One region of the Cupriavidus sp. DF5525 genome, then DNA from elsewhere that is predicted to be linked to it. Evidence: predicted binding sites of a transcription regulator. Region 1 holds the regulator's gene; each other region holds the start of a gene.
The links. The regulator sigma-54, encoded in region 1, starts transcription at its own class of promoters, with help from an activator protein. The targets are predictions, from matches to a motif close to TGGCANGNAANCTGCTTT.
Positions count from the first base shown of each region.

Region 2: the regulator sigma-54 is predicted to act here: its motif matches at 5,962-5,979, upstream of ABNX08_RS28015 (GTP cyclohydrolase II).
Region 3: the regulator sigma-54 is predicted to act here: its motif matches at 5,095-5,112, upstream of ABNX08_RS32790 (MSMEG_0572/Sll0783 family nitrogen starvation response protein).

Region 1 covers NZ_CP168265.1:353,649-363,512, reverse strand. Annotated here, with positions in the region: gene ABNX08_RS01820 (KpsF/GutQ family sugar-phosphate isomerase) at 1-245, shown strand, start outside; gene lptC (LPS export ABC transporter periplasmic protein LptC) at 268-885, shown strand; gene lptA (lipopolysaccharide transport periplasmic protein LptA) at 1,000-1,653, shown strand; gene lptB (LPS export ABC transporter ATP-binding protein) at 1,710-2,510, shown strand; gene ABNX08_RS01800 (RNA polymerase factor sigma-54) at 2,679-4,157, shown strand; gene hpf (ribosome hibernation-promoting factor, HPF/YfiA family) at 4,206-4,556, shown strand; gene ptsN (PTS IIA-like nitrogen regulatory protein PtsN) at 4,984-5,439, shown strand; gene hprK (HPr(Ser) kinase/phosphatase) at 5,520-6,491, shown strand; gene ABNX08_RS01780 (PsiF family protein) at 6,661-6,990, shown strand; gene rapZ (RNase adapter RapZ) at 7,098-7,982, shown strand; gene ABNX08_RS01770 (LON peptidase substrate-binding domain-containing protein) at 8,080-8,748, shown strand; gene mutY (A/G-specific adenine glycosylase) at 8,768-9,864, opposite strand, start outside.
Region 2 covers NZ_CP168266.1:1,473,443-1,483,306, reverse strand. Annotated here, with positions in the region: gene ABNX08_RS28040 (glycosyltransferase family 39 protein) at 1-1,417, opposite strand, end outside; gene ABNX08_RS28035 (hypothetical protein) at 1,959-2,858, shown strand; gene ABNX08_RS28030 (hypothetical protein) at 2,929-3,237, opposite strand; gene ABNX08_RS28025 (amino acid ABC transporter substrate-binding protein) at 3,427-4,386, opposite strand; gene ABNX08_RS28020 (acyltransferase) at 4,636-5,730, shown strand; gene ABNX08_RS28015 (GTP cyclohydrolase II) at 6,037-7,275, shown strand; gene ABNX08_RS28010 (URC4/urg3 family protein) at 7,272-8,594, shown strand; gene upp (uracil phosphoribosyltransferase) at 8,696-9,394, shown strand; gene ABNX08_RS28000 (TetR/AcrR family transcriptional regulator) at 9,394-9,864, shown strand, end outside.
Region 3 covers NZ_CP168266.1:2,532,503-2,542,366, forward strand. Annotated here, with positions in the region: gene ABNX08_RS32770 (enoyl-CoA hydratase/isomerase family protein) at 1-493, shown strand, start outside; gene ABNX08_RS32775 (acetate--CoA ligase family protein) at 498-2,591, shown strand; gene ABNX08_RS32780 (IclR family transcriptional regulator) at 2,704-3,507, shown strand; gene ABNX08_RS32785 (PLP-dependent aminotransferase family protein) at 3,544-4,935, opposite strand; gene ABNX08_RS32790 (MSMEG_0572/Sll0783 family nitrogen starvation response protein) at 5,349-5,831, shown strand; gene ABNX08_RS32795 (Nit6803 family nitrilase) at 5,852-6,868, shown strand; gene ABNX08_RS32800 (MSMEG_0568 family radical SAM protein) at 6,861-7,964, shown strand; gene ABNX08_RS32805 (MSMEG_0567/Sll0786 family nitrogen starvation N-acetyltransferase) at 7,961-8,515, shown strand; gene ABNX08_RS32810 (sll0787 family AIR synthase-like protein) at 8,512-9,501, shown strand; gene ABNX08_RS32815 (MSMEG_0570 family nitrogen starvation response protein) at 9,510-9,797, shown strand; gene ABNX08_RS32820 (MSMEG_0569 family flavin-dependent oxidoreductase) at 9,833-9,864, shown strand, end outside.

The sequences.
Region 1 (9,864 bases):
CCATCGGGGTCTTCACCGACGGCGACCTGCGCCGCCTGCTGGAAACCCCGCGCGACTGGAAGACCGTGCCCATCGGCGAGGTCATGCACCGCAACCCGCACGTGGTCAACGAGAACCAGCTCGCCGTGGAAGCGGTACAGGTGATGGAAGCCAACCGCATCAACCAGCTGCTGGTGGTGGACGACGACGGCCGCCTCACCGGCGCGCTCCATATCCACGACCTGACCCGCGCCAAGGTCATCTGAACGGGGCGCAAGCAAGGACACCATGCAGGCACTACTCGCCTCCCTCAGCGGCATCGTGATGCGGCTGCTGCCGCTGCTGCTGATGGCCTTCGTGGCGGGCAGCACGTTCTGGCTGGTCCAGATCAACTCGCCCAAGGAAGACCAGGCCGCGCAGACCACCAAGAAACACGAGCCGGACTACTTCATCGACCGCTTCTCGGCCACCGAGCTGGCACCGGACGGCAGCACCAAGATCCGCTTCACCGGCGATCGCATGGTCCATTTCGAGGACGACCAGACCTACGAGGTGACCCGTCCCGCGATGCGCGCCTACCAGCCCGACCGCCCGCCCGTCACCGCGCGCGCCGACATCGGCCGCATGAACGCCGAAGGCTCGGTGATCGACCTGTACGGCAACGGCTTCATCCTGCGCCAGCAGGGGCCCGACGCGTCCAAGGACCCGCAGTTGACCGCGGCGTCGAGCTACTTCCAGCTGCTGCTCAACGACGACATCGTCAAGACCGACAAGGCGGTCAAGCTCACGCGCGGCCCCTCGGTGATGACAGCCAACGGCCTGATCTTCAACAACGTCACCCGCGAAGTACAATTGCTCGGCAATGTACGCGGCACCATCATCACCGGACCGTCGCCGGGCCGGTGATGATCCCGGCACGGGGCCCCGTTGGCAGCAAGGCTGCAACGAACCCCGCCCGCCCCAGGCACCACCAACACGTACCAAAACGTACCAAGACGCCCTCCAGCGACCCCTGCCAACATGACTGCTTTCCTGACGACATCGTCCCGTCGACGCACCGCCCCTGCCCTGCTGGCTTCGGCAGTGGCCTTCGGCCTGCTGCTGGCCCAGCCCGCCCTTGCCGAGCGCGCGGACCGCGACAAGCCGATGGTGCTGGAGGCCGACAACGCCAGCTACGACGACGTCAAGCAGATCTATACGCTCACCGGCAACGTGGTGCTGACCAAGGGCACCATGATCCTGAAGTCGGACGCGGCCGAGCTGCGCACCGACCCGGAGGGTTATCAGTTCGCCGTGGCCACCGCCAAGCCGGGCAAGCAGGCGTATATCCGGCAGAAGCGCGAGGGTGTCGATGAATATATCGACGGCTGGGGCGACCGCATCGAATACGACGGCAAGCAGGAACTGTCCAAGCTGATCGGCAATGCCCGCATGGCCCGCCTGCAGGGTGCCAAGATGGTCGACGAGATCCGCGGCGCGGTGCTGACCTACGACAGCCGCAAGGAGTTCTACACGGCTGCCGGTAGCGGCGGCGAGGGCTCGCCCGCCAATCCTTCCGGCCGCGTGCGCGCAGTGCTGTCGCCGCGCCAGGACCAGGGCGCCCAAGGCGCGCCCGGTGCCGGCGGCTCGCCGCTGAACCTGAAGTCCGCGCCCGCGCCGACCAACAAACCCTGACGCCGGCGCCGCATACGACATCCCCTGCGCCGCCGCCTGAATGAATGCCTGAGCCAATGACCGATACCGCAACGATTGCCGAAAAGCCTTTCGTCGAAGCCTCCACCGTCCTAGCCGGGGGCAGCACGCTGGTCGTGCGCCACCTGAGGAAGCGCTATGGCACGCGCACGGTGGTCAAGGATGTCTCGCTGGACGTGAAGAGCGGCGAGGTGGTCGGGCTGCTCGGCCCCAACGGCGCGGGCAAGACCACCTCCTTCTACATGATCGTCGGCCTGGTGGCGCTGGACGAGGGCGATATCGTGCTCGACGGCGACCATATCAGCGGCCTGCCGATCCACGAGCGCGCACGCATGGGGCTGTCCTACCTGCCGCAGGAGGCCTCGGTCTTCCGCAAGCTCAACGTCGAGGAGAACATCCGCGCCGTGCTGGAGCTGCAGGTGGAAAACGGCAAGCCGCTGGGCAAGGCCGAGATCGACCGCCGCCTCGATTCGCTGCTCGACGACCTGCAGATCGCGCACCTGCGCAACAACCCGGCGCTGTCGCTGTCGGGTGGCGAGCGCCGCCGCGTGGAGATCGCGCGCGCACTGGCCTCGTCGCCGCGCTTCATCCTGCTGGACGAGCCCTTCGCCGGCGTGGATCCGATCGCGGTGGGCGAGATCCAGCGCATCGTCAGCTTCCTGAAGGCGCGCAATATCGGCGTGCTGATTACCGATCACAACGTGCGCGAAACGCTCGGCATCTGCGACCACGCCTACATCATCAGCGAAGGCACGGTGCTGGCCGCGGGCGAGCCCGAAGAGATCATCGCCAACGAATCGGTGCGGCGCGTCTACCTGGGCGAGAACTTCCGCATGTGATGTACCGGCCTGCTGAAAGTGGTCAGAAGCGTTGTCTCGAGCGCTACCACACACGGCAGGTTTTGTTCAGGCAGCGCGTGGGATACCCCACAGCGTGCGGCGATCAGAGCGCATCAGCGATAGCAATTTCCGTTCCAACAACGGAAAGATGCGCATAAAATAGGTCGCATGAAACCGTCGCTACAGCTCCGCCTCTCCCAGCACCTGGCACTCACGCCGCAACTGCAGCAGTCGATCCGGCTGCTGCAGCTTTCAACGCTGGAACTGCAGCAGGAAGTCGAACAGGCGCTGACGGAAAACCCCCTGCTCGAACGTGAGAACGACTGGATCGAAAGCCCGCTGCGCGTGGCCGCCGACGGCTCGGTCAACCTGCAGAGCGCGCCCGCACCCGCGCCGGCCGAGCCGCAAGGAAACGGTGACGCGCGCACCGACGCCGCGGGCGACGATGACAGCTACGGCGACAGCAGCAGCGGCGACGACTATGGCAGCGACTGGAGCCTTGACGACTTCGCCCGCCGGCCGCAAGGCGACGATGACGAAAAGACGCCGATGCAGCTGCGCGACGCCGAGCCGACGCTGCGCGAATACCTGATGGAGCAGCTCGCGCCGCTGAAGATCTCGACGCGCGACAAGGGCCTGGCGATCTTCCTGATCGAATCGCTGGACGACGACGGCTACCTGAGCGCGTCGCTCGAGGAAATCTGCACCGAGCTGCCGGAAGAACTCGAATTCGAGATCGAGGAAGTCCACGCGATCCTGACGCTGCTGCAGAGCTTCGATCCGCCCGGCGTGGGCGCGCGCAATGCCGCCGAGTGCCTCGCGCTGCAATTGCGGCGCCTGAAGCACCCGCAGCGCGACCTGGCGCTGGTCATCGTCACCAACCACCTGGAACTGCTGGCAGTGCGCGACTACACGCGGCTGAAGAAGGCGCTGCAGGTGGACGAAGCGGCGCTGAAGGCGGCGCATGAACTGATCCGCTCGCTCGCGCCCTATCCCGGCCATGCCTACAGCCGCCCGGAAGCCGATTTCGTGGTGCCCGATGTATTCGTGCGCAAGAGCGGCGGCGGCTGGACCGCGCAACTCAACCCGGATGTGATGCCGCGGCTGCGCATCAACGATATGTACGCGCAGATCCTGCGCGGCGCCAAGGGCGAGTCGGGCACGGCCGGCCTGCAGCAGAAGCTGCAGGAAGCGCGGTGGCTGATCAAGAACATCCAGCAACGGTTCGACACCATCCTGCGTGTCTCACAGGCCATTGTCGAGCGTCAAAAGAACTTTTTCACCCACGGCGAAATCGCCATGCGCCCCTTGGTTTTGAGGGAGATTGCCGATACACTGGGTTTACACGAGTCAACCATCTCCCGGGTGACGACCAATAAATACATGGCAACGCCGATGGGTACTTTCGAATTGAAGTACTTCTTCGGCAGCCACGTGTCCACCGAAACCGGTGGCGCGGCTTCATCAACGGCCATCCGCGCCTTGATCAAGCAACTGATAGGAGCCGAAGACCCGAGGAATCCCCTTTCCGACAGTCGCATTGCCGAACTGCTGGGCGAACAAGGCTTCGTTGTCGCACGCCGCACCGTTGCCAAGTATCGCGAAGCCCTGAAAATCCCCGCAGTCAATCTCCGCAAGTCTTTGTAGCCGAGCCCACCGCCTGCCTGGTGAGGCTCTTTCAGAAGGAGAAGCGCTATGAACTTCAAGATCAGTGGACACCACCTTGACATCACGCCGGCATTGCGTGAGTACGTGGAAACGAAGCTGGAGCGAATCGTCAGGCATTTCGATCAAGTCATTGGCGTTAGCGTGCTGCTCTCTGTCGATAATCACAAAGAAAAGGACCGGCGCCAGTACGCGGAAATCAATCTACATCTCAGGGGCAAGGACATCTTTGTTGAAGCGCATCACGAAGACCTGTATGCGGCAATCGACGCGCTCGTCGACAAGCTCGACCGTCAGGTGATCCGCTACAAGGACCGCGTGCAAAGCCACGACCGCGAGGCGGTCAAATATCAGATGGCCGCAGCGCAAATGCAGCAATGACCGTGCCCGGCGGCTCCCAGCGAGCCGTCGAATCCGAGACTAGACAGGCAAGCCGCGCTCAAACGCGGCTTTTTTGCGCCCTGGCGCCAGAAAATGAGCATAAAGCGCCCTGGCTGTGGCGGCGGTGCAAACTAGTACCACCCGATTGGGCGAGGGTGTTCGCAACGACGGCGGCAAGGTGTATGCTGCGCCATACATGGCAGGCGGGCATTTTTTGCATCCAACCCGGTGCGTGACCTTGTGTCGTTTTGCACCCGAATCCGGCGCTGCGCTGCACAATGGGGAGGAAGCCGCTGCTCTATAATGGCCGGACGCCCGCGGGCGGCTGACGGCCCGGCGTCGAGTGACTTTGCAGCCGCCCGCAGCAGCCCACTGCCCGGCCGGAACGGCTGATCCGCCCCGCTAACTGAAATCCTGCGCATCGCCCATGAATCGTTTGGCCAAATTGCTGCCACCCGGCAACATCAACCTCGATGTAAGCGTCACCAGCAAGAAGCGTGTGTTCGAGCAGGCCGGGCTCCTCTTCGAGAACAACCATGGCGTGGCGCGCGCTACTGTGACGGACAACCTGTTCGCGCGCGAATCGCTGGGCTCCACCGGCCTGGGCGCCGGCGTGGCGATCCCGCATGGCCGCATCAAGGGCCTGAAGCAGCCGCTGGCCGCCTTCATGCGGCTGGCCGAGCCGATCCCGTTCGAGTCGCCGGACGGCAAGCCGGTGTCGCTGCTGATCTTCCTGCTGGTGCCCGAGCAGGCCACGCAGCAGCACCTGGAAATCCTTTCTGAAATCGCGCAACTGCTGTCGGACCGGGACATGCGCGAAGGGCTGGCAACCCTGCCCACGCCCGATGCCGTGCACCAGTTGCTGATTGCATGGCACCCCTGATCCACTGATCCCCAGAGCGGGCCGGCACCAGACCGGGCAGGCGCAAGACGCTTCGCACACCGCCTCACCAGTCATACCGCATGGAACTCACCGGCGTCACCTCCCAGTCGATCTTCGACGACAACGCAGCCGACCTCAAACTCTCGTGGGTGGCCGGCCTGGAAGGGGCGGATCGCGCCTTCGACGTGGAATTCGCCCGCGAGGCCACCTCCGCCGCGGACCTGGTGGGTCACCTGAACCTGATCCACCCCAACCGCATCCAGGTGCTCGGCAAGCCCGAGATCACCTACTACCAGCGCCTGGACGACGAGACCCGCAAGCGCCAGATGGGCGAGCTGATCCTGCTCGAGCCGCCCTTCCTGGTGATCGCCGACGGCATGGAGCCGCCGCCCGACCTGGAACTGCGCTGCACGCGCTCGTCCACGCCGCTGTTCACCACGCCGGTGTCGTCGGCCGCGGTGATCGACCACCTGCGCCTGTACCTGTCGCGCATTTCCGCGCCGCGCGTGACCATGCACGGGGTGTTCCTCGACATCCTCGGCATGGGCGTGCTGATCATGGGTGAATCGGGCCTGGGCAAGAGCGAGCTCGGGCTGGAACTGATCTCGCGCGGCCACGGGCTGGTGGCCGACGATGCGGTCGACTTCGTGCGCCTGGGGCCGGACTTCATCGAGGGGCGCTGCCCGCCGCTGCTGCAGAACCTGCTGGAAGTGCGCGGCCTGGGCCTGCTCGATATCAAGACCATCTTCGGCGAGACCGCGGTGCGGCGGAAGATGAAGATCAAGCTGGTGGTGCAGCTGGTGCGGCGCAACGACGGCGAATTCGAGCGTCTGCCGCTCGATTCGCAATACCTCGACGTGCTCGGCCTGCCGATCCATATGGTCAAGATCCAGGTTGCGGCCGGCCGCAACCTTGCCGTGCTGGTCGAGGCCGCGGTGCGCAACACCATCCTGCGCCTGCGCGGCATCGACACGCTGCGCGACTTCATGGACCGCCAGCGCGCGGCGATGCAGGCCGACGCGGTTTCGCGCGGCCAGGGCCGGCTGCTCTGACCCTTCCGCACTGCGCTTTCAATTGCTTACAACGGCGGCAGGCGCTGCCGTCAACGTGCTTGGGACGTCCTACGTTTTGTGCTGTAATGGGCATCGAGCCCATCCACAGGCCGCCACGAGCCCCCATACCCGCGCGGCCATGATGTTTTCCACAGCCAGGAGAGCAAGCATGAAAAAACTGATCGCGATGTGCGCGCTGGTGACCCCGCTGATGGCGTCCGTGGCCTTTGCCCAGACGGCGTCGGCACCGGCCGCTCCCGCCAAGGAAGCCAAGGCCCCGACCGCGCAGCAGGAAAAGATGAAGGCCTGCAACACCCAGGCCGGCGACAAGAAGGGCGACGAGCGCAAGGCGTTCATGAAGGAATGCCTGTCGGCCAACAAGTCGGCCGTGCCCAAGACCCAGCAGGAAAAGATGGCGGCCTGCAGCAAGGAGGGCAAGGGCAAGAAGGGCGACGAATACAAGGCGTACATGAAGGAATGCCTGTCCAAGTCGGCCTGACCAATGTCCAGCTGACACACAATGAATGGCGAACCGCGAGGCTCGCCATTTTTGCTTGCGGCGACTGTCATGACGCGGCCATCACCTGATGCTATGCTTCACATGCTATGCGCATCATTCTCATCACCGGCATTTCCGGTTCCGGCAAGTCCGTCGCCCTGAACGTCCTCGAAGATGCAGGCTATTACTGCGTCGACAACCTGCCGGCGCAGTTCATCCCGGAACTGACCCGCTATCTCGCCAGCCAGGGCTATACGCACCTGGGGGTGGCCACCGACATCCGCAGCCGCGAATCGCTCGACGAGCTGCCCGACACCGTGCGCGCGCTCGCGCCCGAGCACCAGGTCGAGGTGGTGTTCCTGACGGCGAGCACCGACGCGCTGGTGCAACGCTACTCCGAGACGCGCCGCCGCCATCCGCTGTCGATCCGCACCGAAGGCACGCCCGGCCCGGGCGGCGAGCCCGCCCTCAACGACACCGCGCTGATGGAAGCGATCGAAATGGAGCGCGAGCTGCTGAGCCCGCTGGCCGAGGCCGCGCACCGGATCGACACCAGCAATGTGCGCACCAATACGCTGCGCAGCTGGATCAAGGAGCTGATCCGCGACGACAGCGAACGGCTGACGCTGCTGTTCGAGTCCTTCGGCTTCAAGCACGGTGTGCCCAGCGACGCCGACATGGTGTTCGACGTGCGCTCGCTGCCCAACCCCTACTACGACCTGGCGCTGCGCCCGCTGACGGGCCGCGACAAGCCGGTAATCGACTTCCTGCAGGGGCAGCCGATGGTGCTGGCGATGGCCGAGGATATCCGCGCCTATGTCGAAAAGTGGCTGCCGAGTTTCATTGCTGACAACCGCAGCTACCTGACCGTGGCGATCGGCTGCACCGGCGGCCAGCATCGCTCGGTCTATATTGCGGAAAGGCTCGCCAACTATTTCCGGGCGCATGGTAATGTGCTGGTGAGACACCGAGAGCTCGCGCCGGCGGGCTGACGCGAATCGTGCCTGCCTGCGGGCGGTGGCGCGCAGCGTTTGCCTGGCGGCGCGCCATTGCTGCCCGAACAGCGTCCCCTACGCAAGCTGGCACCGCATGTCTTCGACCGATCTCTACCGTCATACCGCGTCCGCAGGGTCCGACGACCCAACGCAGACGCTCGACAACCTGCCGCTGTTCCCCTTGCACACCGTGCTGTTTCCCGGTGGACGGCTGCCGTTGCGCGTGTTCGAGGCGCGCTATGTCGACATGGTGCGCAACTGCCTGCGCGACAGCACGCCCTTTGGCGTATGCCTGATCGAAAGCGGGGAAGAAGTGGCGCGCCCCGACCAGGCCACCGTGCCCGAGCCGATCGGCTGCCTCGCCGACATCGTCGATTGCAATATGGAGCAACTGGGCGTGCTGCTGATCCGCGCGCGCGGCCGCGAACGCTTCCGCATCATCAGCCACGAGACGCGCGACGACGGCCTGCTGGTGGCGCGCGCCGAAGTGCTGCCCGCCGACATCATCGACTGCAAGCTGGAGCTGCTGGGTGAATGCCTGGACGCGCTGCGGCGCATCGTGACCCGGCTGCATGCCGAGCAGCCCGACCGCCTGCCCTTTGACGAGCCCTACCTGTGGGACGACCCGAGCTGGGTCGCCAACCGGCTGTGCGAACTGCTGCCGGTGCCGCTCAAGGCCAAGCAGATGCTGATGGCACTGCCCGATGCGGGCATGCGCATCGAGATCGTGCACCGGTATATGCGCCAGAACCACATGGTCTAGGCGCAGTTCCCCACATCAATCAAAACAGCCCGCCGCGCGCCTGGTCTTCCAGCAGCCTGCGCACCGGCGCGGGCGTGCCCAGCGCATCGAGATCATCGAGCGAAATCCAGCGTTGCGCGGCTTCCGCGGCGCTGTCCCGCACCATCAGGTTGCCGGGGTCGGTGCTGACATCGACCCGGATGGCACGGATCAGCAGGCGGAAATGCGTGAACACGTGGGTCAGCTCGCCGGTCAGCGCGGCACGCGTCGGCTTGCCGAAGGCGCGCGCATAGTCGAGCGCCGCCTCTTCCGCGGCTTCGGCATCGAACGGCACGGCGTCGACCGGCATCTCCGGCAGGCTCCACAGGCCGCCCCACACGCCACTGTCCGGGCGCAGGCGCAGCAGCACTTCACGCTCGCGCCGCACCAGCAGCATCACGGTGCTGCGCTCGGGGATGGCTGCGCGCGGCTTGGGCGTGGGCAGCACGGCGGTGAGGCCGTCGCGGCGCGCCACGCAATCGGTGGACAGCGGGCACGCACCCGCATTGGCCAGGCATGCAGGCTTGCCACGCGAGCATACGGTTGCACCCAGGTCCATCAGGCCCTGCGTGTAGGCGATCATGTCCTCGGCCTGGCGCGGACCCGGGGCCGGCAGCGCCGCCTCGGCCAGCTGCCACATGCGCGCTTCCACCGCGCGTTCGCCCGGATGCCCGTGGATGCCGAAGAAGCGCGCGAACACACGCTTGACGTTGCCGTCCAGGATCGGCGAGCGCACGCCGGCGCTGAACGCGGCGATCGCCGCGGCGGTGGAGCGGCCGATGCCGGGCAGCGTCGCCAGCACCGCCGGGTCGGTCGGGAACTCGCCACCATGTTCGCTGACCACCTGCATCGCGCACCGGTGCAGGTTGCGCGCACGCGAGTAGTAGCCCAGCCCCGCCCACAACGCCATCACCTGGTCGGCCGGCGCCGCGGCCAGCGCCTGTACCGTGGGCAACTGCAAGATAAAGCGCTGGAAGTAGTCGATCACCGCGCTGACCTGCGTCTGCTGCAGCATGATCTCCGACAGCCAGATGCGGTATGGGTCGCGCGTGTTCTGCCACGGCAGGTCGTGCCGGCCATGCACGCGCTGCCAGTCGA
Region 2 (9,864 bases), on a different replicon from region 1:
TGTCCGGCGCCAGCACGGCGTTGATGGCGGGCACCAGGTCCGCGCCGGAGTTGGGCCGGCCCATGGCCTCATGGCCGCGCAGCGCCACCGTACAGCAAACTAACATCGCCAGCGCATAGGCCACCACGCTGGGGAACACGCCGCGCGTGCGCAGCAGGCGGCGCGCCAGCAGCGCGCCGGCCAGCATCACGACGAAGGCGATGCCGATCCACAGCGTGAATTCGCGATAGACCGCATTGGGCGTGCTGGGCTTGTCCAGCATGGCGACGAAGGGGCAGGCCAGCAGGCCCACCACGCCGAGCGCGATCATGGCATTGACCTGCCAACGCCATGCGCGTTCCGTCACGGTGTCCAGCGCGACGCCGGCCAGCAACGCCAGCGCGGGGAAGATCGGCACGATATAGCCCGGTAGCTTGGAGCCCGACAGGCTGAAGAAGACAAAGATCGCCGACGCCCACAGTGCCGCCAGCAGCGCCGGCTGGAACGGCCGCGGCGAGGTGCCGCGCTCGACGCCCGCGCGCTCGCCAACCGCCTGCAGCATCTGCGGCGCCAGGCCCAGCCATGGCAGGAAGCCCATCAGCAGCAGCGGCACGAAGAACCAGATCGCGCCCCCGCGCTGGTGCACGTTGGAGGTGTAGCGCTGCCAGTGCTCGTGGATAAAGAAAAAGCGCAGGAATTCAGGGTTGCGCTCCGACACCAGCCAGAACCACGGTACCGTCACCAGCAGCAGCATCGCGATGCCGGCCAGCAGATGCAGGCGGCGCCACAGACCCAGGTCCCGCGTCACCACCGTGTAGACCACCAGCACCAGGCCAGGCAGCGCCAGACCGACCAGGCCCTTGATCAGCACCGCCACGCCCATTGCCGCCCAACAGGCCAGCATCCAGTTGCGGCGCGACGCCGGCGTGGCGTCCGGGTGCTGTGCCAGCAGCATGAAGGCCAGCACGCACGTCATGGCCCCGGCCAGCGTCATGTCCAGCGAATTGAAATGTCCGGCGATATTCCACATCGGCGCCGACACCAGCACGAGCCCGGTCAGCAGGGCTGCGCGCGTGCCGAACCAGCGCGCCGCGGCCAGCATCGACACGCCCACCCCGAGCATGCCCGACAGCGCCACGCACAGGCGCGCCTGCCAGTCGCCGACGCCGAACAGCGTATAGGCCACCGTGGTCACCCACAGGTGGAAGGGCGGTTTCTCGAAGTACTTGAGTTCGTGGTAGCGGATCGTGACCCAGTCGCCGGTGGTGAGCATCTCGCGGGCGATCTCGGCATAGCGGCCCTCGTCCGAGCGCAGCAGGTGGCGCATGTCGAGCGTGCCGAACCAGACCAGCAGGATAAACAGGCTGACCAGGGCGATGGCACCCGTGGCGGCTCCAACGGACAGCCCGGCATACCGCGAGGTCAATGAACTACGCATAGATCTCCTGGAAAAGCACGACGGATGGATGGTCCTGCGAGGGTGCGCGGTGAGGGGAAGCCATCACAACGCATGGCGCCGCCCATTGGTGGACATCAGGGGAAACACCGGGGTGCAACACCTCCGGATGGACACCTCCGGTGACCGGCTGACAGGCGCCTGGAACGCCACAGCCGGCGCGGGGGCACGCGCGGCGGGCAATGGTAGCACGGCGGCAGGGGAGTCTCGCCGGGAGGCGGGAGCTTCACCGCAAGCGTGCGCGAAGGCACCCCGGTGCCTTCGCAGCGAGAGGAAAGTGCCTCAGGCGGCCTGCACGCCCACCGTGGCCGGGCGCACCCGGCGCAACCGGAACGCCACCCAAGGAGGATACCGGCATGGAAAACGCGGCCAGGACTGGAATCGAGGAAAACCCGGCCAGACAGTAGCGGGTAAAAACGCGACAAAGGCGCGCCAAAGACACCATAATTTCAGTGACCAGGCCGTCGCCTGGCAGGCCGGGCGCTACATCGGGGGCGTCTGGACATTCTAGACAGGGAATGATGTGAAGACAAAGGCGCAGCAATACCGGCTGGCGGGCCTGATGGCGGGGATGGCGCTGGCAAGCGGGGCCGGCGCGCAGCAGGCGGCCGCGCCCTCGGCCGCGGCAGGCGCCGCGGCGATGGCGGCGGCGCACACGGCGGTCAGCGAGGTCTCGGCCTCGGCTGCGGCCGTGTTGTGCAACGCGCCCTGGTTCCAGTCCGGCGCGCACGTGCAGATGGAAGGCGACGGCGTGCTGCCGATGTCGATCCGCATGACGCTGCGCGATGTCAGCCGCAGTCCCTCCGGCTGCCGCGCGCGGCTTGAGGTCAACTCCAAGTCGGCGATGTCGGCGCTGATGGGCCCGCCGGTGGTCATGGACCAGGTGCACGAGGTGGTGATCGACCGCCGCACTCCGGCCGACCAGACCAGCATCGAAAGCCAGCATGCCATCATCAACGCCCGCGCCCGCTATGCGCGCATGTACGGCGAGGCGGCTTTCCGCGGCAAGGGCGTGTTCAACTACGCGGGCCTGGAACTGCGCGAGGGCAGCACGCTGGAGGGCGAGACTTTCGAGTCCAGCGTCTCGCTTAAGATCTACCCGCTGGCATCGGACCAGGTGGTCAGCACCATGCGCGCGTTGCACGCATCGATCCATATCGACTCGCGCAAGGTGGGACGCAAGCAGATGATCAATACGGCGATGGGGCGCAAGGAATGCCTGCCGATCACCTACGACAAGCGCACCTCGCTGGGCCCGCTGATGGTCGGCGAGGAGGTGGTGCAAGTCGAGCCCACGGTGATGCATATCACCGACTGGTACTGTCCTGCCGAGGCCTTCGTGTTGCGCACGGAGGTGCGCCAGAATGACCAGGTGCAGCGCGTGGACGTGACGGCGCTCGAGCGCGATTCGCAAGCGCCCTGAGCCGGGCTGGCCATCGGCAAGACACAAAAAAACCCGCCGCGGCGGGTTTTTTTGTGCACGTGGTCAGCGCTCAGCTGGCGGCCGGTGCGGGGGCGGCTTTCTTCTTGGTCTTCTTGCTGGTGGCCTTCTTGGCGGGCTTTTCAGCGGCCGGCGCCGCAGTGCCGGTCAGGTCGCTGCGCGTGCTCTTGTTTGCGCCTTGCGAGTACGGGTCGAACTTGTCGCCGGACTTGGCGCCCTGCGAATATGTGTCGAACTTCTCGCCCGACTTGGCTCCCTGGGCATACGGGTCGAACTGCTTCTTGCCGGCGGTCTGGGCCTGCACGGCCAGCGAGGCGGCGCCGAGGCAGAGCGCAATCGCGGTCGCGACGAACTTGTTCATGGTTTCTCCTGAGAAAAGCCGCCGTCGGGCGGTCGATTATGTGGCCTACCCCTCGCAGGGACGGACCGGGCCAGTGTCGCCAACATCGTTCTTTGCTGTCAACTTGGGGCTTGCCCGGCGCCAACGCCTCATGGAAACCCTGAATTGCGGCCCCGCTCCGATTGCGATTGGGGCCGCCGGCACGGCGGCTTACTCGGTAACGGCGTCGGACGGATGCTTCCAGGCCGCACGCACCTCGCCCGATGGCGCCAGCGCCAGGTTGATGCCGCGGCTGCCGATCGGCTCCTGGAACCAGCGCTTCTGCAGCGCGGTGACCTCGGCGCCGGCAAAGGTGGTGGTCAGCGCCTGGTCGACCACGCGCTTCCATTCCGGATCGGCCTTGGACAGCATCAGCGCGTTCTGCTCGACCGACAGCACCGGACCGATGATCACGAACTGCGACGGGTCCTTGGCGCGGGCGCGCAGGCCAGCCAGCAGCACGTCGTCCATCACGAAGGCCTGGGCGCGGCCGGACTCGAGCAGCAGGAACGACTCGCCGTGGTCCTTGGCGTAGACGTCGTGGTAGCCGTATTGCCCCTTCAGGCGCCGCACGTGGCGGTCGCCGGTGGAGCCCGCGCTGGTGACCACGGTCTTGCCGCGCAGGTCGCCGAGCGAGCGTATGCCCGAATCGGCCCGCACCAGCATGCGCACCGTCGAGACATAGTGCGAGACGCTGAACGCAACCTGCTTCTGGCGCTCGAGCGTATTGGTGTTGGGCGCGCAGTCCAGGTCCACCAGCCCGTTGACCACCGACGGGATGCGGTTCTGCGGCGTCAGCGGCATCCAGCGCACCTTCAGGTCCTTCAGGCCCAGCTTCTGGCGCGCCGCCTCGGCCGCGCGCAGGCACAGCTCGACCGCGTAGCCGGCGGGCTGGCCCTTGTCGTCGGCAAAGGAGAACGGCAGCGCGGATTCGCGGTAGCCGAGCACGATGGTGCCGGACTCGCGGATCTTGTCGAGCACGGGGGTCTGCGCCTGGGCGGAGGCCGGCGTCAGCGCGCCAGCCACGGCCACGCCGGTGGCAACGGCGACGCTGGAAAAGGCCAGTGCCGCCAGCGAACGACGGGCACGGAACAGGCGGGCGAGCAGGGAAGGCAGGGCAAAGGCGGGCATGCAGGAGAAACCGGAAGCGGCCGGCAATGCGGCAAAGACGCTAGGGTATACCCGGGCCCAGGTTGGGCGAAGAACATTCTCGTCATAAGCAAATGCCTGTATGTTAAGACATGGAGGACCAGGCCCACGGCATTGGAGTCTGGCTGAGGAGTATGTAACCAATCGCAATTTGTGGATGTTTCGCCACATTGTTGAGGGGGCAACAGGGTAGAATCGCGCCTTCGTGCCTTTTGTCGCCTTCTTATAACAATGAGCCCCCGTCCGTCGCGCCTGCCGTGCATCGACGCCCTGAAGGCGGTCAGCTCGCAGCTGATCGTGCTCCACCACCTCGCGTTCTATGGTCCGATGTCGGACGCCGCCTACCAGCTGGCGCCCGGCCTGGTGGACTGGCTGTATGACTACGCCCGCATCGCGGTGCAGGTCTTCCTGGTGATCAGCGGTTTCCTCGCCGCACGCAGCCTCGCGCCGTACGGCCGGCTGGAGCTGCGCCAGCATCCGCTGCTGGCGTTGTGGCAGCGCTACCAGAAGCTGGTGGTGCCCTACGCCGCGGCAATCCTGCTCAGCATTGCCGGCGCCGCCCTGGCGCGGCAGTGGATGGTGCACGAGTCGATCCCCGCACCGCCGCACCTGATGCAGTTCCTCGCGCACCTGGCGCTGCTGCACAACGTGCTCGACGTTGATGCCCTCTCGGCCGGGGTCTGGTACGTGGCCATCGACCTGCAACTGTTTGCGCTGCTGCTGGCGGCACTGTGGGCGGCGCGCGCCATGTCGCGCGGGCGGGCGGCTGCCGGCGCGGGCGTCGGCATCGTGTCCGTGCTCGCGGTGGCCTCGCTGTTCTGGTTCAACCGCGAAGCCGCGTGGGATATCTGGGCGGTGTACTTCTTTGGCGCCTACGCCATGGGCACGCTCGCCTGGTGGGCGTCGAACCCGGGCCGCTCGGCGATGGCGCTGCTGGTGCTCGGCGCCGTGGTGCTGGCGGCGCTGATCGTCGACTTCCGCCTGCGCATCGCCGTGGCGCTGGCGACGGCGCTGCTGCTGGCGATCTCACGCCGCGGCGGCTGGATGGAACGCTGGCCGCGCGCGCACGTGGTCGGCTTCTTCGGGCGGATCTCCTATTCGCTGTTCCTGGTCCATTTCCCGGTGTGCCTGCTGGTCAATGCCACGGTGTCGAACCTCGCGCCGGGGCAGCCGGTGCTGAATGCGCTCGGCATGGCAGCTGCGTGGATACTCAGCAACGTGGCGGGAGCGCTGTTCCATCGCTACGTGGAAAGTGCCAGCCCGCTGGCGGCGCTGCGCGCGCTGCTGGCCGACAACCGCGGCTCGGCCAGCCGTCCCACCGTGTAACGCTTGCAAGTGCTGCGCATCACTCCTCGTGCGCAGCTTGCAGCGACAGACTGTGCCCCACTGTGCCCGCGATGTGGCGCCGCGCCTGCAGGCCGTGCGCCGCTTCTTGCTGGTGCGTGCGCACCGCGGATGTCATGCGCCAGGCACGTGGCGTGTGCATGCCGCTGCCCCGGACTTGCGTACGCCGTCATACACATGGCGGCAAAACTCGCGTAAACGGGCATTGGGCGATGGCATGAAGGTTGCCTAGTATGGAATCGTAAACCTGACCATTTGGTCAGGATTCCATCGGGAACCGAGGGAGCCATGTCCGACCATATCGTCCTCACCTCGCACGCGCGCCGCGACAAGCCGGCCGAGCCGATCCACTGGGGCGCCCCGACTGCGGCCGAGCGCGGACCGGTGATCGCCAGCCTGGCGAACCCCGCGCAGCGCAATGTGATCGGCACCCATGCCGGCGCCTATGCCATCTATCGGGCGCTGGCGGTGGCCGCGGGCTCGCTGCAGCGCGACCACCGTACCGACCTGACCGATACCGCGCCGGCCGAGGCCATCGGGCCGCACCCGCAATGGGGCGATCCGGGCAAGATTGTCTCGCTCGACCCGTGGGGGCATCTGGTGTCCACCGTGTTTGCCGACCGCATCGCCGCCGGCGTCGATATCCGCCCGACCATCGCCGTCACGCGCGCGCATATCAATATGCCGGAGCTGGGCGCTGCCATCGCCGCGGGCCGGCTCACGCCTGACGGCAACATCCTCTACGCCAACGGCGACGTGCGCGTGACCAAGGCGGCGGTCGACCCGGTGTGGTACCTGCCCGGGCTCGCGGCCCGCTTCGGCATCAAGGAGAGCGTGCTGCGGCGCAGCCTGTTCGAGCAGACCGGCGGCATGTTCCCGGAACTGGTGACCCGTCCCGACCTGAAAGTGTTCCTGCCGCCCATCGGCGGCATGACGCTGTACTTTTTCGGTGACGTCAGCCAGCTCGGCAAGCCCGAGACCCGGGTGGCGTGCCGCGTGCACGATGAATGCAACGGATCCGATGTGTTCGGGTCAGACATTTGTACCTGCAGGCCGTATCTGGCGCATGGCATCGAGGTGTGCATCGAGATGGCGCAGCAGGGCGGCGTCGGGCTGGTGGTCTACAACCGCAAGGAGGGCCGCGCGCTGGGCGAGGTGACCAAGTTCCTGGTCTACAACGCCCGCAAGCGGCAGGCGGGCGGTGACCGCGCCGAGACTTACTTTGCCCGCACCGAATGCGTGGCAGGCGTGCAGGACATGCGTTTCCAGGAACTGATGCCGGATGTGTTCCATTGGCTGGGCATCCGCCGCATCGACCGCTGGGCGTCGATGAGTAACATGAAGCACGGCGCGCTGGTGGCGCAGGGCATCGAGGTAGTCGAGCAGGTGGCGATCCCCGAAGCCCTGATCCCCGCCGACGCGCGCGTGGAGATCGATGCCAAGGTGGCCGCCGGCTACTTTACGCGCTACACGCCGCCGGATGCCGACGAACTGGCCCTGGCAAAGGGCAGGGGGTTGAACGAATGACAATGTATCCCGAAGAGGATCGTGGCGGCATGGACCGTCGGGGAGCAGGCGAGGAAATGCGGCCGGGCGCCGGCTGGCTGAGCCCGGTGCCGGAAGGGCATCCCGCCTCGGCGCTGCTGTGCGCCGAGGCGGTGCGCACGCATTGCGCGGCAGTCACGGAGCACGTGGCCAGCGGCGCGTCGACGTTGTTTACCTGGCATCCCGACCGCGTGCATGCGATTGCCGATTACGTCGCCAGCACCATCCGGCAGCGCTACCCGGACCTGCAGGTGCCTTATCACAGCCGCTGGCGCCACTTTGAAAGCGGTGGCATCGAGCAGCGCGCGGACCGCTGGCAGGTGCTGTGCGAGCGCGCCGGCCTGAGCGGGCCGGATCATCGCGAAGAGCGCGCCCGCATCGGCATCGACCTGGTGATTCCGAGCGTACTGCTGGATGCCGGCGCCGGCCCTGACTGGCGCTATCGCGACCCGTCGAGCGACCTGGTGCTGACCCGCTCCGAAGGCCTCGGCGTGGCCAGCTTCGTGCTGTTCGCGCGCGGCGGCTTCTCGGCCGCGCCCGGCGACCCGCTGCGCGCGGATGCCGAACGGCTGCAGCGCATCGACGCCGACAGCATCGCGCACGCCTTCCAGGTCGCGCAGCACAACCCGCTGGTGGGGCTGGAAGGGCGCGCCGGGCTGCTGCGCCAGCTGGGCGAGGTGATGGAGGCGACGCCGGCGCTGTTCGGCCGGCCGGCGCGACTGGGCAACCTGTTCGACTACCTGAAGGCGCACGCGGTCAACGAGCGGCTCGACGCCAGCTTCCTGCTGCGCACGCTGCTGGTGGGCCTGGGGCCGGTGTGGCCGGGCCGCATTTGCATCGAAGGCGTGTCGCTGGGCGACTGCTGGCGCCATCCGGCCGCGCCGGGCGGGCTGGTGCCGTTCCACAAGCTGACGCAGTGGCTGACCTACTCGCTGCTGGAGCCGCTGGAAGACGCGGGCCTGACCGTGACCGGGCTGGACGCACTGACCGGCTTGCCCGAATACCGCAACGGCGGCCTGCTGTACGACTTCGAGCTGATGGTGCCGCGCGACCCGAACTTCGCTGCCGAGCCGCATGCGGTGGACGAGCCGGTGATCGTCGAATGGCGCGCGCTGACCGTGACCGGGCTCGACCTGGTGGCCGATGGCGTGCGCGAGGCGTTGGGCCTGGCGGAAGCGGACTTCCCGCTGGCGCGCGTGCTGGAAGGCGGCACCTGGGCAGCCGGCCGGCGCATCGCGGCCAAGCGGCGCCCGGGCGGGCCGCCGCCGTTCAGCATCATCAGCGACGGTACGGTGTTCTGACGCACGGGCGCCCGGGGGGGCGCCCGCGGCAGGACCGGCGCTGCGCCAGCCGCGGCGCCGGCAAGGAATTGCGTGTGAAACGTGGCCATCAGGAGCGTCCCATGAATGACATGTCCGCTGTTCCCGCCGATGTCGCTGTGGTTGCCGACACCGCGGCCGATCCTGCCGGCATGCCCGGCGTGCTGGTCGTGGACCACCCGCTGGTGCAGCACAAGGTCACGCTGGTGCGCAGCGAAGAAACCACCACCGACAACTTCCGCCGGCTGGTGCGCGAAATCGCGCAGCTGCTTACCTATGAGGCCACGCGCGATCTGGCGATGGAGACCATCGCCATCCGCACCCCGATCGCGTCGACGCAGTCGCGCGTGCTCTCCGGCAAGAAGCTGTGCCTGGTGTCGATCCTGCGCGCGGGCAACGGCTTTATCGACGGCATGCTGGAGTTGCTGCCGGCGGCGCGCGTCGGGCATATCGGGCTGTACCGCGACCCCGAGACACTGGAGCCGATCGAGTACTACTTCAAGATGCCCGAGGACATCCACGAGCGCATGGTGATCGTGGTGGACCCGATGCTGGCCACGGGCAACTCGGCCATCGCCGCGCTCAACCGCCTGAAAGAGGCCGGGGTCACGACGATGAAGTACGTGTGCCTGATCGCCTCGCGCCCGGGCTTGCGCGCGTTGCGCGCCGCGCATCCCGAGGTGGGCATCGTCACCGCGGCCATCGACGAAACACTCAACGAGCACGGCTACATCGTGCCCGGCCTGGGCGACGCCGGCGACCGCCTCTACGGCACACGCTGATGGACGCGCCCGCGCCCGCGCGCGCCGCGCCGCGGCGAGCGCTGCCCGTACGCGCTGCCGCGGGCGGCCGCATTCGCCAGGAGAACCAGGCCATGATCCTGTGCGCGGCCGAGCATGTGTTCGCGCGCGCCGGGTTTGCCGGGGCCACCATGGCGGAGATCGCGATGCGCGCGGGCGTGCCCAAGTCCAATTTGCATTACTATTTCCGCACCAAGCAGGCGCTGTACCGCGCGGTGCTCGCGCACACGCTGCAGCTGTGGCTGTCCGAGACCGACATCATCCGCGCCGAGCTGCCGCCGCAGGTGGCGCTGGAGCAGTACATCCGCGCCAAGATGCGGCTGTCCGCCAGCCATCCGGACGCATCGCGCGTGTTCGCCAACGAGCTGCTGCACGGCGCGCCCGAGATCGGCGAGATCCTGCGGCATGCGCTGCGCGAACTGGTGTCGCGCAAGGCGGCGGTGGTGCAGCAT
Region 3 (9,864 bases), on a different replicon from region 1:
CACCATGCCCAAGCCCACCATCGCCGCGGTCAACGGCGCAGCGGCCGGGCTCGGTGCCGATACCGCGCTGTGCTGCGACTTCGTGATCGCCTCCGAATCGGCGTCGTTCTCCTGGTCCTACATCAACCGGGGCCTGATCCCTGACGGCGGAGGCATGTATTTCCTGCCGCGCCGCGTGGGCTTGTCGGCCGCAAAGGAACTCGTCTTCACCGGCCGCAAGGTGGAGGCGCAGGAAGCCAGGGTGCTTGGCATCGCCGATCGCCTGAGCCAGCCCGAAGCCCTGATCGACGACGCGCTGTCCTGGGCCGCCGAACTGAGCCAGGGCTCGGCCACCGCGATCGCGCTGGGCAAGAGCATCATGAACCAGTCTTTCGAGCTGCCCGCCGACCAGGTGTTCGCGCAGGGCAGCCAGGCCCAGGGCATCTGCTACACCAGCACCGAGCATCGCGAATCCGTGCTGGCCTTCCTGAACAAGACCGCCAGCAAGGGCTGAGATCATGAACGCCATCCAACGTCTAGTCGCGCCGCGCAGCGTCGCCGTGATCGGTGCCTCCGCCGATCCCGCCAAGACCGCCGGCCGTCCGGTCTCGTACCTGCGCAAGCATGGCTTCAGCGGTGCCATCTATCCCGTCAACCCGAAGGTCGACTCGATCGACGGGCTGCGCTGCTATCCCGACATTGCCTCGTTGCCTGAAGTGCCGGACGTCGGCATCGTGCTGCTCGGTGCCGAGCGCGCGCATCTTGCCGTGCGCGACCTTGCCGCCCGCGGCGCGGGCGCGGCCATTGTGCTGGCCAGCGGCTACACCGAGACGGGTGCCGAAGGAGCGCGGCGCCAGGCGGAGCTGATCGAGGCGGCAGGCAGCATGCGCCTGCTGGGCCCAAACACCATCGGCCTTGTGAACCTGACCGACAACATCCCGCTGTCGGCCAGCGGCGCGCTGGAGATGGACGAGTTTCCGGCCGGCAATATCGGGGTCGTGTCGCAGAGCGGCGGCATTCTCGGTGCCTTGCTGTCGCGCGCCGCGGCGCGTGGCATCGGCTTGTCCAAGCTGATCTCTACCAGCAATGAAGTCGACCTGGACCTGGCCGACTTTATCGACTACCTGGCCGACGACGAGGCCACTCGCGTGATCGCGCTCTACGTCGAAAGCGTGCGCAACCCCGAGACCTTCCGCCGCGCGGCGCTCAAGGCCGCGCGGGCGGGCAAGCCGGTCGTCGCCTTCAAGATCGGCCGCTCGGAGAGCGGGGCGCGTGCCGCGGTTTCGCATACCGGCGCGCTCGCCGGTGCCGACCGCATGTATGACGCCCTGTTCGAGCAGATCGGCGTGATCCGAGCGCAGTCCTTCTCAGACCTGCTCGACATGTCGGCCGCACTGGCCACCGGGCGCACGCTGCGCGGCAACCGCATCGCGATCCTGACCTCGACCGGCGGGGCTGGCACGCTCGTCTCCGACAGCCTTGGCGTGGCCGGCTTCGAAACACCCGCGCCGGACGACGCGACCGCAGAAAAACTGCGCGCGCTCCAGAAGGGCGACCATGCGGCGCTGGACCGCAACCCGATCGACGTCACCCTCGCCGGCCTGCAACCCGACCTGCTGCGCTCTGCGATCCGCATCCTGCTCGACAGCCCGAGCTATGACGCCGTGGCAGTGATCGTCGGTTCGTCGGGCCTGGCCATGCCCGACCTGATGGCCAATGCGATCCGTGACTGCCTGCCTGGCAGCGACAAGCCGGTGGTCGCCTATGTCAGCCCGCATGCGCCGGAGGTGGCATCGCTGCTTAATCGCCGCGGCGTCCCGGCGTTCTCTGCGCCGGAGGCGTGCACGGTAGCCTTTGACGTGATGCTGCGCGCGGCCAGGGCCGGCATTGACGATGACGCAGGCATGCCGCCGCTGCCCGTCCCCGACCTCAGCGGGTTTGGTACCGGCTCGCTCGATGAGGCCGCGGCCAAGACGCTGTTTGGCGGCTTCGGCATACCGGTTGCGCGGGAAGTCGTGGTCGGCAATGCCGAAGAGGCGACGGCCGCCGCGCAGCAGTTCGGCAGCAACGTGGTACTGAAGATCCTGTCCGCCGAGATCACGCACAAGAGCGATGTCGGCGGCGTCGCGGTCAGCGTCGCGCCATCGGAGGTTGCAGCCAGGCTGGCGAAGATGGCATCGGACGTGCAGTCCGCCACGGGCATCGCGCCGAGCCGCTATCTCGTGCAGGAGATGGTCAGGGGTGGGGTGGAAGTGATTCTCGGCATGCACCGCGACGCGCTGGGCACGGCGATCCTGCTCGGCATGGGCGGTATCACGGCCGAACTGTTCGAGGACACGACGCTGCGCCTGCTGCCTCCCAATGGCGGCCTGACGCGCGAGGCCGCGCTGCAGATGATCGGCGCGCTGAAGACGGCGCCGCTGCTGACCGGCTTCCGTGGCCGCCCCAAAGCCGATGTGGATGCGCTGGCCGACACCATCGTGGCGTTTTCGCGGATGGTCGCCGCGCTCGGCGACACGCTAGTGGAGGCCGAGATCAATCCTGTCTTCGTGTTGCCTGCGGGGCAGGGGGTGGTGGCGGCCGACGGTGTGGCGATCCTCGCGGCACACTAGCACGAGGCGCCGTCATGGCAGGGCCGTGACGGCCGAGGTCTGACAGGGCCATTCGCATCGCGTAGCATTCCCTGCGACAGCACAAGCATCCGCCACGCAGCGATTCCCCGTCATGCCGACCAGCATTCCCAAGACCGACCGGATCAAGCCAGGACAAGGCAAGGCAACGCCCAACCGCTCGCTGGAGCGCGGCATCGCCGTGCTGCGCGCGTTCCGTGCCGGCTCCGCGATGCTTGGCAACAGCGAGATCGCCGAGCGCACCGGCCTGTCGCGTTCGACCGTCAGCCGCCTGACGCAGTCGCTGATCGAGACCGGCATGCTCGAATACATCCCCCAGTTCCGCACCTACCGGTTGGGCGTGCCGGTGCTCAGCATGGCGCACGCCATGCGCGACAGTTCGCAGGTGCTGAAGGTCGCCACGCCGCTGATGGTCGAGCTGGCGATGCGGCACAAGATCAATGTCGGGCTGGCGGTGGCCGACGGCGACGAGATGGTCTACCTTGAGTCATTCCGCTACAACCGGCGGCAGTCGCTGCGAACAGTGGTGAGCGGGCAGCGCATCCCGATGGCGCTGACGTCGCTGGGACGCGCGTACCTTGCCACGCTTGCGCCCGAGGAACTCAGCCGGATGCTGGTCGCCTTTGCAAGCAAGAGCCAGCGAGGGGCCTGGCATGGCCTGCACAAGGAAATCGAGGCGGCAGTCCTGTCAGTGCACGACAAAGGGTATTGCGTCGCCTGCTGGCAGCCGCAGGTCGTGGCGATGGCAACGCCGATGCGCTTCGATGGCTATGGCGTCCATGTGCTGAACGTCAGCGTGTCGACGCAACAAGACGCGCAGACCGTCGAGGCTGCGCTGGCCAGGCCGCTGATGGAGTTGGCCGAGGCGATCCGGGAGGGGGTGCGGAGTCTGGAGTGAGGGGCTTCGATACCTTGTGGCCGCCGGTGTGATCGACTACAGCATCGCGGAATGCAAGTGATGCGGATTGTCGAGCGTCTCCGCGATGATCCGCAGCGACTCCTCGATCTCATCACGCTCGCCCGGGCCGCCCAGGCAGACACGGATCGCATCGGGCGGGTTGCCGTCGGTCGAGAAGGCGGCGGCCGACACCGCACCGATGCCGCGCGAGCGCAGGTGCAGCGCCAGTTCCGACGGGCTCCATGCTGAAGCCGCCGGGATCGGCAGCCACAGGTGAAAGCCTTCCGGGTCCGCCTCATAGGCCAGGCCCTCAAGCACATGGCGCCCAATCAGCTGCCGCGCCGCGCTTTCGGCCCGGATGGCCTTGAGCATGTCGTCTACGGTTCCGTCCTTGATCCAGGATGTCGCGAGCAGTGTGTTGATGGGGCTCGCCATCACAGTCGTTGCCCGCAGGGTGCCAGCCAGGCGCTGTGCCTGCCGGGCAGTGGGGGCGTTCAGGAATGCGATCCGCAGTCCGGCGCCGAGGCACTTGGACAAGCCGGTGACGTAATACGTGACTTCCGGGGCGAGCGCGGCAAACGTCTGCGGTGCCCGCAGCGGCAGCATGCCGTAGGCATCGTCCTCGATGATCGGCACACTGTAGCGCAGCGCGACTTCGGCGAGCTGCTCGCGGCGTGCCTGCGGCATGGTGCGCGTGCTCGGGTTCTGGATGGTCGGGTTGCAATAGAGCGCCGCTGGCTTCCGTGCCTTGCACATGGCTTCGAAGGCGTGGGCGAACGGGCCATCCTCGTCGCCCGGCAGCGCCTGTAGCTGGATATTGAGCTGCGCGGCGATGGCCTTGATGCCGGGGTAGGCCAGCGCGTCGGCACAGATGGTCTGGGCCGGGCGTGCGAGCTGCGACAGCAGTGCGACCAGCGCGCTGTGGATGCCGGGCGTGACGAGCACGGTGTCCGCGCTGCATGCCGGCACCCAGCGGCGCAGCCATTTCGCGGCAACGGAGCGATCGGCCGGGGTTCCGCCGAAGTCCTGGTAGCGCAGCAGCGTGTAGGGATCGGCAGCCTCCAGCAGCTGCGCCATGGCGGCACGAAGCCGCGCCGTCATCGCGGGCGGCTCCGGCGGCATGTTCATGGTCATCTCGGCACCCGTGCCGCCGCGCAGCTGCATCGCGGGCGCACGTCCGCGCACGTAAGTCCCGCTTCCTGCCTTGGTGTCGATCAATCCCCGCTTCCTCGCCTCACTGTAGCCGCGCGCCACGGTGGTGTAATTCAGTTGCAGCGCTTCAGCCAGGTCGCGCAGCGGTGGCAGCCGGTCGCGCACGCGTAGCTGGCCGTCGGCCAGTGCCTCCTCGATCAGGTCCGGAATCAGCAGATAGGCAGGCTTGGCACTGCCGGCGATACGTTTTACCCAATGACTGGTCAGGTTGGACACCGTGGTCTCCCGCTGCGCGATGCGATGGAATTCAGTGCCTGAGGGTAGCACCCGAATGATCGCTAACCAAGCCGCGCAAGCGATTGCATCCGAAGTTCTCAATGATGGTGCGATATCAGTGCTCATGCACCATGCGCGCGCACTCGCCCGCCTGCTTCCTGCCCAACAAAGTGCATTGTGACGAGGCCGGCATGGCGACCGCTGGGCGCCTCAGGTGGCACGCAAGGGGAAAGCCGTTGCGATCATTGGGACGATCATTCTATCGCCGTCGACTTGATTGGCGATTGATCGCATGACTCCACGCATTGAGTGGCATATCGGTTGCTGATATCGGCACGTCGGCCTGACGCCGAACGGTCGATCGGCATGGGATCGATCGACCGCACTGCCCCATCAACGCAACGGAGAGAAGCATGCCTGCTGTCAGCAAACCGGCCCACAAGAAGGGCGATTTCCTGGTGGACTATGAAGAGAAGGTATTCGAGGACGTAAAGGCCGAAGCCGGCGAGAAGGCGCTGGTGACCTTCCACACCGTCGCCTTCGAAGGCTCGATCGGCTTCGTCAACATGCTGCAGGCTACGCGCCTGCTGCGCAAAGGATTCGAGACCTCGATCCTGCTGTACGGCCCCGGCGTCAACCTTGGCGTTCAGCGCGGCTTTCCGACGCTTGGCGATGAGGCGTTTCCCGGCCACATGAACTTCAACAAGCAGCTCACCAAGTTCATGGAAGAGGGCGGCAAGGTCTACGCCTGCCGTTTCGCCCTGCAGGCCCTGTACGGCCACGGCGAAGCCTCGCTGATCGAAGGCATCCGCCCGATCAATCCGCTCGATGTGCTCGACCTCAAGCTGCTGCATCGCAAGGAGAACGCGCTGATTATCGACACCTGGACCGTCTGAGCAAAAGGGCAGGTACCACCATGTCACAGAATCGCATTGTGCGCGCGGCCGCGGTCCAGATCGCGCCCGACCTCGAGAACGGCGAAGGCACGCTGGCCAAGGTCTGCGAGGCGATCGACGAGGCCGCCGGGAAAGGCGTGCAACTGATCGTCTTCCCGGAGACCTTCGTGCCGTACTACCCATACTTCTCCTTCGTACGGCCGCCGGTGCACTCCGGCAGCGACCACATGCGGCTGTACGAGCAGGCCGTGGTGGTGCCCGGCCCGGTCACCGATGCCGTCGCCGGGCGCGCACGCCGGCACGGCATGGTCGTGGTGCTCGGCGTGAACGAGCGCGACCACGGCAGCCTGTACAACACGCAGCTTATCTTCGACACCGAGGGCAACCTCGCGGTCAAGCGCCGCAAGATCACGCCCACTTTCCACGAACGCATGATCTGGGGGCAGGGCGATGCGGCCGGCCTGAAGGTCGCGGACACCGCGATCGGCCGCGTCGGCGCGCTGGCGTGCTGGGAGCACTACAACCCGCTGGCCCGCTACGCGCTGATGACCCAGCACGAGGAAATCCACTGCAGCCAGTTCCCGGGCTCGCTGGTCGGGCCGATCTTTGCCGAGCAGATCGAAGTCACTATCCGGCACCACGCGCTGGAATCCGGCTGCTTCGTCGTTAACGCCACCGGCTGGCTGACCGAAGATCAGATTGCCTCCGTAACCACCGATCCCGTTCTGCAGAAGGCGCTGCGTGGCGGCTGCAACACCGCAATCATCTCGCCGGAGGGCCAGCACCTGGCACCACCGTTGCGCGAGGGCGAGGGCATGGTGATCGCCGACCTCGACATGTCGCTGATCACCAAGCGCAAGCGAATGATGGATTCGGTCGGCCACTACGCGCGCCCGGAACTGCTAAGCCTGGCCATCAACGAGCGGCCGGCGGTGACGGCGGTGCCGATGGCAGGCGCTTTCTCCAACTTCCATGGGAGCATCCGCGATGACATCCAGCGCGACCGTGCCGGCTTCGAGCCGGCAATTGATGACTGAGTTGCAGTCCGTCGGGCTGCGCCTGGAAGACCCGAATGCCGGTGCGGCCAGCCGGCGCGGCGGGGCGGGTCCGTCCGACCACAAGGCGGTCACCATCGACGGCGTGACCATCATGGTGCCGGTGCATACCAGCACCGCGTGGCACTCGCCGTTCGTGGCGCAGGCGCCCGACGAAACGGGGCGCAGCGCGCTGATGCGCGGAACCATCCCGATTGCCAGCATCAGCTTTCCGAAGGCGCCGCGTTTCTATGCGCTGCAGACGCTGGAGGGCATCCCATACTCGCATATCGCCACGCTGCATGGCGCCGATGTGCTGGCCACGACCGTCCTGCAGACTTGCATCCGCTACGAGAGCCGCAAGAAGACCTGCAAGTTCTGCTCGATCGGCCAGTCGCTGGTGGCGGGCCGCACGATCGCGCGCAAGACGCCGGAGCAACTGGCCGAAGTGGCGCGCGCCGCGGTGCTGCTTGATGGCGTCAGGCACATGGTGCTGACCACCGGCACGCCGCCCACGCCGGACCGGGGCGCGGCTGTTCTTTGCGAGAGCGCCTTCGCCATCAAGGCCGCGGTCGACCTGCCGATCCAGGCGCAATGCGAGCCGCCCGACGACGACCGCTGGTTCGAACGCATGAAGGCCGCCGGCGTCGACACGCTCGGCATGCACCTCGAGGTCGTCACGCCGGCGGTGCGCGAGCGCATCATGCCAGGCAAGGCGTCGGTGCCGTTGAGCCGCTACATGGAAGCCTTCAAGGCCGCCGTTGCCGTGTTCGGCAGGGGTCAGGTCAGCACGTACATCCTCGCGGGACTCGGCGACACGGCAGAAGCCGTCCTGTCGATCTCGCGCGAGTTGATCGAACTCGGGGTGTATCCGTTCGTGGTGCCTTTCGTGCCGATCTCCGGCACGCCGCTGGAGGACCACCCGGCTCCCTCGCCGGCCTTCATGCAGTCGATCCTGCAGCCGCTCGGCGCCATGTTGAGCGCCGCCGGCATGCGCTCGTCCGATATCAAGGCAGGTTGCGGCAAGTGCGGCGCGTGCTCGTCGCTGGCCACCTACGAGCGCGAGGCGGCACTGGCGGCCGAGGGAGCGACATCATGAAAAGCGATCTCTGCGTCGAGGTGCCGGACATCCCGATGTTCCGCATCCGCTGGGCGGAGCACGCCTGGGAGGCGGAGCAGGCCCACCGCCTGCGCCAAGCCGTGTTCTGCGTGGAGCAGGGCATCTTCGATGGCGACGACCGGGACGCGGTGGACGATGTGGCGCAACTGCTGGTGGCGGTGCGCTTCGAGCCGGAGTTGCCGGGCCGTCCCGGCACCGTGGTCGGCACCGTGCGCATCCACGAAAGCGAGCCGGGCGTGTGGTTCGGCTCGCGCCTGGCGGTGGATGCGGCATACCGAAGCCAGGGCAAGATAGGCGCGACGCTGATCCGCCTGGCGGTGAGCAGCGCCCACGCGATCGGCTGCCGGCGCTTCCTTGCGCACGTGCAGAGCCAGAACGTGCCCTTGTTCAGGCGCTTGCATTGGAACGTCCTGGCCGAGGAGACGCTGCTCGGGCGGCCTCACCACCTGATGCAGGCAGACCTGAACCATTACCCGCCTTGCTATACCCCGCACGCGGGCCTGATTGCCGAAGCCAGGGCCGTGCGATGAGCCTCGACGATCTCGTACACACCCTGCGCGGCAGCCGCGGCTTTGCGCATAAGACCGATATCCCGGCCATGTTGTCGCCGCTTGGCGCCGCCGGGCGCAACGCGGCCATGGCCGTCGATGTCGGCGACGACTGCGCGGCATTGCGGGATGGCGACGGCTACTTGCTGTTCGCCATCGAAGGACTGGTCAGCGATTTTATCCGCACGATGCCGTGGTTCGCCGGCTACAGCGCGGTCATGGTGAACGTCAGCGATATCTATGCGATGGGCGGCAGGCCGACGGCCGTGGTCGATGCGCTATGGAGCCATGGCGCCGCCGACGCCGCCGAGGTGCTCAAGGGCATGGCTGCGGCGTCTGCCGCCTATGGCGTGCCGGTCGTCGGCGGCCACAGCAATGCGCGCAGCGAGCAAGGCCAGCTTGCCGTGGCCATCCTCGGCCGTGCGCGCAAGCTGCTGTCGAGTTTCGCCGCGCGTCCCGGCCAGCGCCTGTTGATGGCGGTGGACCTGCGCGGCGCATTCGCGGAGCCATATCCGTTCTGGAACGCCTCCACGGGCGCACCAGGCGAACGGCTGCGCGCGGATCTCGAACTCTTGCCTGTGCTGGCCGAAGACGGCCTTTGCGCCGCAGCCAAGGACATCAGCATGGCGGGTGCGCTCGGCACCGCGCTGATGCTGCTCGAATGCTCCGGGGTGGGCGCCAGCATCGCGCTGGAGCGCATTCCCCGGCCCGATGGCGTGCCGCTGGAGCGATGGCTGACGGCGTTCCCCAGCTATGGCTTCCTGCTGGCTGTCGATGACGACGATGCGCAGGCGGTCGAACGCCGCTTCCTCGATCGCGGCATCGCCTGCGCCCAGATCGGCGCCATCGATGATTCCCGTGTCGCCACGCTCACGCACGCCGGCGAACTGGCCACGCTGTGGGACTTCCGCGAGGCGGGGTTCATCCTGGCGACGCGCCTGGCCACGCCGATCGATTCTTCAACCTGAGAACTGCCATGCCGGTTACCCACTTCCGCATCCGCTGGCCTGACCAGACCGAGATGGCCTGCTATTCCCCATCCTCCATCGTCACGGAGCACTTTGTCGAAGGGGCGGCGTACTCGCTGGACGAATTTGTTGAGCGCGCGCGTATCGCGCTGGGCGCCGCATCCGAGCGGGTGCGGGCCAGGTATGGCTACGCGTGTTCGTCTGCGATGGACCAGCTCAGCATCCTGGAAATCGCCGCGCAGCGGTTCCGGGGCCAGGACGGCGCCACCGTCCAGTTTCTCGGCTTTGGCAGCTAGCCGTTCTTCAAATTCCTCGCCTCAAAGGATCCAACATGTCCCACGTCATCAACACCAAGCCGGGCCA